DNA from 2 places in the Rhodococcus sp. NPDC055112 genome. Region 1 is predicted to be linked to the other one. Evidence: riboswitches for the same ligand, from Rfam matches in the RefSeq annotation. Region 1 holds a riboswitch; the other holds the start of a gene.
The links. Region 1 has a riboswitch for S-adenosylmethionine ahead of ACWFRB_RS20300 (bifunctional o-acetylhomoserine/o-acetylserine sulfhydrylase). Riboswitches for the same ligand answer to the same signal wherever they lie in the genome.
Positions count from the first base shown of each region.

Region 2: linked by a shared signal. The riboswitch ahead of ACWFRB_RS15365 (AfsA-related hotdog domain-containing protein) and the one ahead of ACWFRB_RS20300 (bifunctional o-acetylhomoserine/o-acetylserine sulfhydrylase) in region 1 are both predicted to bind S-adenosylmethionine.

Region 1 covers NZ_JBSGTR010000053.1:35,669-39,548, reverse strand. The annotation lists gene metX (homoserine O-acetyltransferase MetX) at 1-857, opposite strand, end outside; gene ACWFRB_RS20300 (bifunctional o-acetylhomoserine/o-acetylserine sulfhydrylase) at 860-2,170, opposite strand; SAM riboswitch class IV at 2,307-2,424, opposite strand; gene ACWFRB_RS20295 (amino acid permease) at 2,606-3,880, shown strand, end outside.
Region 2 covers NZ_JBSGTR010000032.1:19,060-22,939, forward strand. The annotation lists gene ACWFRB_RS15345 (type II secretion system F family protein) at 1-375, shown strand, start outside; gene ACWFRB_RS15350 (DUF4244 domain-containing protein) at 448-651, shown strand; gene ACWFRB_RS15355 (TadE family type IV pilus minor pilin) at 666-1,019, shown strand; gene ACWFRB_RS15360 (Rv3654c family TadE-like protein) at 995-1,360, shown strand; SAM riboswitch class IV at 1,487-1,598, shown strand; gene ACWFRB_RS15365 (AfsA-related hotdog domain-containing protein) at 1,621-2,436, shown strand; gene ACWFRB_RS15370 (HAD family hydrolase) at 2,433-3,179, shown strand; gene ACWFRB_RS15375 (hypothetical protein) at 3,176-3,880, shown strand, end outside.

The DNA of each region.
Region 1 (3,880 bases):
AGCTTGTCGGCCTGGTGTTCGAGGTAGCTCTCCACCGCGTACCGGCCGCCGTGCCAGGTGTCCTCGCCCGGTTGGGTGGCGTTGCCGAACCGGGTGTCGAGTTCGTCCTCGGTGCGGTAGGTCAGGTGCGCGATCCGTCGGGCGATCCCGAGTCCGGTGCGTGGCACCCGTCCCGTGCCGTGATAGTCGCCGCCCTGCCAGTCGGGGTCGGCGGTGATCGCGGCGATCTGGGTGGTCTGGGTACCGATCTGGTCCGCGGTCGCCCGTGCCCCGACCGCCAGGATCAGGGCGGACCGGACGCGGCCCGGGTGGCCGACGGTCCATTCCAGGGTCCGCATGCCGCCCATCGAGCCGCCGACCACAGCCGCGAATCGGTCGATGCCGAGCAGGTCGGCCAGCGCGAGTTCCGCCTGGACCTGGTCGCGTATGGAGATCTCCGGAAAGCGTGATCCCCACGCCCGGCCGTCCGGGTCGAGCGAGGCGGGTCCGGTGGTGCCCCGGCAGCCGCCGAGGACGTTGGTGGCCAGTACGCACCATTCGTTGGTGTCGATGGGGGCGCCGGGGCCGATCATGCCGTTCCACCAGCCCGGCGACGGGTGCTCGTCGTCGACGGGACCGGAGACGTGTGAGTCGCCGGTCAGCGCGTGCTCGACGAGCACGATGTTGTCGAGGTCGGCGTTCGGCTCACCCCACGCCTGCACGGCGAGGGTGACATCGGGCAGGACGACACCGCTCTCCAGCTCCAGCGGGCCGATGCCGATGCCCGTCAGCCGCCCGTTCGGCGGCGGGAACCCCGCGAGGGCCGGTAGAGCTCCCCGCGGAGGCCGCGCCGAACGGGCGTCTGACTCGGAGCGCACTGTCAAGATGCCGCCGCCGCGAGACCGGCCTCGAGATCGGCCAGGATGTCGTCGATGCCCTCGATGCCGACCGCGAGCCGCACCAGGCCCGGGGTCACGCCCGATGCCAGCTGCTCCTCGGGGGTCAGCTGCGAGTGCGTCGTGGAGGCGGGGTGGATGACGAGCGAACGCACGTCGCCGATGTTGGCGACGTGGCTGTGCAGGGTGAGGGCGTTGACGAAGTTCTTGCCCGCGTCGACCCCACCGGCCAGCTCGAACGCCACGATCGCGCCCGCACCCTTCGGGGCGAGCTTCTGGCCGCGCTCGTACCAGGGCGACGAGGGCAGTCCGGCGTATGCGACCGAGGTGACCTCGGGGCGGGCCTGCAGGAACTCGGCGACCCGCTGCGCGTTCTCGACGTGCCGCTCGATGCGCAGGCTCAGCGTCTCCAGGCCTTGGCTGATGAGGAAGGCGTTGAACGGCGAGACCGCTGCGCCCACGTCGCGCAGGAGTTGCACGCGGGCCTTGAGTGCGAACGCGGGCGCGCCGAGGTCGGCGAACACCGCACCGTGGTAGCTGGGATCGGGCGTGGTGAAGTTCGTGTGCCTGCCCTGGGTCCAGTCGAAATTGCCGCCGTCGACGATGACGCCGGCGATCGCCGTGCCGTGCCCGCCGAGGTACTTGGTCGCCGAGTGCACCACGATGTCCGCGCCGTGCTCGAGCGGCCGGATCAGGTACGGGGTGGCGACCGTGTTGTCCACGATCAGCGGGATGCCGTTCTCGTGCGCCACCGCCGAGACGCCGGGGATGTCGAAGACGTCGTTCTTCGGGTTGGAGATGGTCTCGCCGAAGAAGGCCTTGGTGTTCGGCTGGATGGCCGCGCGCCACTGCTCGAGGTTGTCGGGGTCCTCCACGAAGCTGACCGTGATGCCGAGCTTGGGCAGCGTGTAGTGGAAGAGGTTGTAGGTGCCGCCGTACAGGCGCGGGCTGGAGACGATGTGGTCGCCCGCCTCGGCCAGGTTGAGGATGGCGAACGTCTCGGCGGCCTGCCCCGAGGCCAGCAGGAGCGCCGCCACGCCTCCCTCGAGCGAGGCGATCCGCTGCTCGACCGCGTCCTGGGTCGGGTTCATGATCCGGGTGTAGATGTTGCCCGGCTCGGCCAGCCCGAACAGCGCCGCCGCGTGATCGGTGTTGTTGAACGTGTACGACGTTGTCTGGTAGATCGGCAGCGCGCGGGCGTTGGTCGTCGCATCGGACGTCTGGCCCGCGTGGATCTGCTTGGTCTCGAAGCTCCAGGCAGCGGTCGGGTCGGTGACGGGGGTGTTCTCGCTCATGTGTTGTCTACTCCAAGAAATTGGGGGAGATCGGCGCAGCTCAGGCGCCAGGGGGCAAGACTGGGTCCTATCTGCGACAACAACACATGGTGAACCTCCGGTGGGTCGTGGCCCGGTTTGTGGGTCCGTCCCGACGGACCCGCGCTTGTCATCCGAACTGTTTCTCGGACAACCCGGTCATCACCCGGGGCACCCCACCGCGGATGGAGGGTTGCCGACCAGCTAGCCGGGGCTTGATGCTGGCACTCATGACCGCCCTCGATATTAGCGGCTCGGGTCGAGCGGTCGAAAGCGAGGGCGGCGTTTCGGTGTGGCGGAGGCGCCGCCATGGACCCGGCGACAGCGGGTGACCTGCATTACAGGGCTAGGCTGCGGGTCGCAATCATCAAGTCCGGGCATCGCCCGAGTTTCGAGTAGCTCGCAGGGAGACCGATAGTGAAAGCCGCCGCCACGGCGCTGACCCGAGGTCTCACCGCCCGGCACATCCGATTCATCGCGCTCGGCTCCGCCATCGGCACGGGCCTCTTCTACGGCTCCGCCGCGGCGATCGAGCAGGCCGGTCCGTCCGTGCTGCTGGCCTACCTGATCGGCGGCCTGGCGGTGTACCTCGTGCTGCGGGCGCTCGGCGAGATGGCCGTGAGCAATCCCGTCTCGGGCTCGTTCGGCGAGTACGCGAGCAAGCACCTCGGGCCGCTGGCCGGGTTCATGACGGGGTGGACGTACACGTTCGAGATGATCGTGGTGTGCCTCGCGGACGTGACCGCGTTCGGCGTCTACATGGGGTTCTGGTTCCCCGACGTGCCGCGGTGGATCTGGGTCCTGGCGATCGTCTTCTTCATCGGCGCGATCAATCTCCTCAGCGTCAAGGTGTTCGGCGAGCTCGAGTTCTGGTTCACGCTGGTCAAGGTGGCGGCCATCGTGGCGATGATCGCCGCGGGCGTCGCGATCCTGATCTTCGGGTTCGGGGTCCACGACACCGGCACCGGAGTGAGCAACCTGTGGTCCGACGGCGGGTTCTTCGCCACCGGGTTCGGCGGCTTCGTCGGCTGTTTCGCGATCGTGATGTTCGCCTTCGGTGGCACCGAGATCATCGGTGTCACGGCGGGCGAGGCCGAGGACCCGGAGCGCACGATTCCCCGCGCGATCAACACCGTCCCGGTGCGCATCATCCTGTTCTATGTGCTGACCCTGGCCGTGATCATGGCGATCAACCCGTGGCAGAGCATCGGATCCGAGGGCAGTCCCTTCGTGCAGATCTTCCAGGGCCTCGGCATCGGACCGGCGGCGACGGTGCTGAACATCGTGGTCATCACCGCGGCCCTGTCGGCGATCAACAGCGACATCTTCGGTGCGGGCCGGATGATGTTCGGCATGGCGCAACGCGGGCAGGCGCCCGCGATCATGCGGCGGGTCTCGCGCAACGGCGTGCCGTGGATGACGGTGGTCATCATGGTCGTGGCCCTGCTGGTCGGGGTGCTGTTGAACTACGCGATCCCGGAGTCCGTCTTTCTCGTGATCGCCTCCATCGCCACCTTCGCCACGATCTTCGTCTGGCTGATGATCCTGCTCTCGCACTACCGCTCCCGGCAGCGGATGGATCCGGCGGAGGCGGCGGAGCTGAAGTTCCCGGTGCCGTTCTGGCCCTACGGGCAGATGTTGGCGATCGCCTTCCTGGTCTTCGTGATCGCAGTCCTCGCCTTCTACGCGGAC
Region 2 (3,880 bases), on a different contig from region 1:
GCGGCGGAGGCGGTTGCGATGTCCGCTCCGGAGCCGTTGGGCAGCGCGCTCGACTCGGCCGCAAACCTGCTGGCCCTCGGTGCGGAGCCCGAGATCGCCTGGGAGCGTGCGGCGGCGCACTCGGAAACCGAGGGGCTCGCGCGGATGGCTCGTCGCTCCTCGCGGTCCGGCGCGGCCTTCGCGGGTGCGGTGTCCGAGTTGGCGGCGCAGCGCAGGCTCGCGCTCGAGGACAGGGCGGTGGCCGCGGCCGAGCGGGCGGGTGTGCTGATCAGCGGCCCGCTCGGGCTGTGCTTCCTGCCCGCCTTCCTCTGCCTCGGAATCGTCCCGGTTGTGGTCGGTCTGGCCACCCGGGTGCTGAGCGGGGGTGTGCTGTGAGTCCGCGCAGCCGAAGGACCGAGAGAACCCGTCGCGGAGATACCGCGACGGTGATCGAGAGGGGGGAACATCATGGTAACCAAGGGGATTGGTGTGCTGCGTACCCGATTGCTGCTCGCCGCGGCCGCCGAGGAGGGCATGTCGACCGCGGAGTATGCGATCGGCACCATTGCCGCGGCGGCATTCGGGGCGGTGCTGTATTCGGTGGTGACGGGCGACTCCATCGTGACGGCGCTTACCGGGATCATCGACAAGGCGCTGAACACCGCGGTCTGAACGATGTCGGTGCGGTGACGGTGGAGGCCGCGATCGCGATCGCCTCGATCACGGTGGTCGTGGTGCTGTGCCTGGGTTCCTTTCTCGCGGTGTCCGCGCACGTTCGCTGCGTGGACGCCGCGCGGGAGGCGGCCCGGCTCGTCGCGCGGGGCGATCGGGCGGAGGCGATCCCCGCGGCGCAGCGGGTTGCCCCGCCGGGCGCGCGGATCACGGTGCGGGAGGTCGACGGATTCGCCACGGCGGTCGTCGGGGTCGCGGTGCCACTGCTGCCTGCGCTCGACGTCTCCGCGGAAGCGGTTGCCGCAATGGAGGACTCGGGTTCCGCCGGATCACCGTCGGATTCGTGGCCGAGGGGGGCAGGCGGGTGAGGGACGAGCGGGGAGCGGCCACCGTCCTGGCCTGCTGGGCGATGCTGGCGCTGATCGCGGTGGCGGCCCTGGTGATCCACCTCGGCTCGGCGGTGTCGGCGCGGCACCGGGCCCAGTCGGCCGCGGACCTGGCTGCGCTCGCGGCCGCTGCCGCCCTGGAGCGCGGCAGCGAAGCGGCCTGTGCCGCGGCGACCACGATCGCCGGGCGGATGCGTGGGACGGTGCGTGACTGCCGGATCGAGGACTGGGACGTGGTGGTGACCGTCGGGGCCCGGTTGCCGCTACCGGCCGTCGGAGGCGGTGACGCCGTCGCGGCGGCCAGGGCGGGCCCGGTCGAGTAGCGGAGTGTCCGGGTGTGTCCGGTGTGTGACGCCCTTACCCGATCGCAATCTTGAGCCCCACCTCACAGCAACCAATCGGTTGGTTGGGTTGACGCGCGATTCGGGTGGACCTAATTTTCTGTCCACGGTCATGAGTATCAGCGTCAAGCCCCGGCTCGCTGATCGGCAACCCTCCAGTGCGGCGGGGTGCTCCGGGTGACGACCGGATGGCGGTCATCCGACGCCATAAGCGCTCAATTCAGTCCTCGAAGGGGATACCCATGTCCGCAGTTCAGCTCGCCCCGGCAGCCCTTCCGTCGCAGCTCCCGGCCGCCGATGTCGTAGCCGAGATCCCGCTCACGGATCTGGTCGTCGTCGCCGACCGATTCCGTGGCTTCGCCGATGGCACACGCGTCCACACCGTCTCGGGTCTCGTCGCCGCACTGCGCGGCGGCGCGTTCCGGAACGTGCGCACCGACCTGACCATCAGGCTCGGGCAGGGGATCAAGCGGCACGACAAGGAATACGTCGAACACGTCGCATCGATCCATGCCCCGGACGCGGAGGTTCGCCTGCTCGGCGACATCGCCGCCCCGGCGCCGCGCCATCACGTGCACAAGTATCAGGAGACCAACGTCCTCATCGCCAACCTGGCGCGCGCCGAGGACGGGAGCTTCACCTCCGACCTCCGGATCGACGGGGACAACGAGCTGCTCATCGATCACCAGACCGGCGAGCACGTCCAGGGGCTGGTGATCGTCGAGGCGGCGCGGCAGCTGTTCCTCGGGGCCTTCGAGCTCGAGTACGGCAACCGCTCGCCCGAACGGCACTACTACGTCGTCTGGAACTCGATCAACCTGTCGTTCAAGACCTTCCTGTTCCCGTTGCCCGCATCGCTGCGCGCCCGGTTCGGAGCCGTCTCGATCCAGGATCCGGCCAAGCTGCAGTTCACGATCGACATCGAGGTGACCCAGTTCGGCCGCAGCGTCGCGACCGCGACGATCTCGTTTGCCGCGCTGGAGAACTCGACGATCAGTCAGATCGAGCGACGCAAGGCGGCGAAGGCGATCGAGGCCTTCCTCGGGGCCACCGCATGACGGGCATCGAGCGGGGCCCCGCTCAGGTCGCCTTCTTCGATGTCGACGAGACACTGATCACCGTCAAGAGCATGTTCGCCTTCCTCGAGCACTGGTTGTGGGAGCGGGGCGATGACGGTAGCGAGTACTCGCGACTGCGCGACGCATTGCGGCGGCAGGCGGCAGGGGGCGCGCCGCGGGAGGAGGTGAACCGGAGCTATTACCGCACGTTTCGGGGGGTGCCACTCGTCGAGCTGGAGGAATCGGGTCGCCGGTGGTATCGGGAGTTCGAGTCCACCGCCGCCCCGTACTACGCGGAGACCCTCGGCGCGCTGCGGGACCATCGCGATGCCGGTGCCGCGATCGTGCTGCTGTCCGGCTCGTTCGCACCTGTACTGGGGCCGATCGGGGAGGCCGTCGGTGCCGACCGGATCGTGGCGAGCCGCCCGGTCATCGACGGCCAGGGGGTGCTGACCGGCGAGGTCGAGCGGCCGATGATCGGGCAGGCCAAGGCGGAGGTGGTCACCTCGGTCTTGGTGGAGCTAGGGGTCGATACCGGGAACAGCTACGGGTACGGCGACCACGACAGCGACCTCGCCTTCCTCGAGGCGGTCGGGCACCCGGGGCTGCGCGGCGACGATCCGGTGCTCCTGGCGCGTGCGGCGCGGGATCGGTGGCGGATCCTCGGCGGCGGGACCACCGGCCTCGCCGGAGCCGGCCCGCTGCCCACCACCACCAGCACCGGACAGCGAGGTCTTCGATGACAGAACAGGTTTCGGCAGAATCAAGGATCTACGAACTCACCCCCACCACGCAGGGCCCGCTCTATCCGCCGAGCGAGGCGGTCGACCGGGATGGGAATTTCGTCGTGGTCGGGTGGATCGCCAGGAATGCGGGCGATGGGGCCGTCACGCGGGAGTGGGGGAGCGCGATCGTCGATGCGGGCACCCCGGTTCCCGCATTCGGGGGTGTGGAGCCGTACACGATCGTGCGCGAACTCGGGACGGAGCTGTCGGCGGATGACGGGGCGACGGTGCTGCACACCCTGCCGCTCCCGTTGCCCGCCAACAACTATCCGATCGTGTTCGCCCCCGACCAGGTTCCTGGGGCCGCGCAGGTCCAACGGCCCAGCTATGCCTTCCACGAGACCCCGATCCCGGATCTGCGGCACGAGGACGGTAGGCGCCTGACCGAACCGGTGACCCTCGGGGACTGGCTACGGGCGCGGGGCACCGTGCGGGTCGGCGTCAGCGCGGACGGCAGGCACGGCGAGTTCGCCTTCGAGTTCTCGGGCCTGATCCCGGAGTCGCTGTACACCGTGATGTCCCTGCGCCAGCGGGACCTGGACCCGGCCGCCCCGACACGACCCGGGCCGCTGGGGGTGCCGAACGTGTTCGTCACAGATCCAGTTGGTCGCGCGACGTACCGGGCGTCGCTGCCGAACGCGTTCCCGGCCCCGGACAGC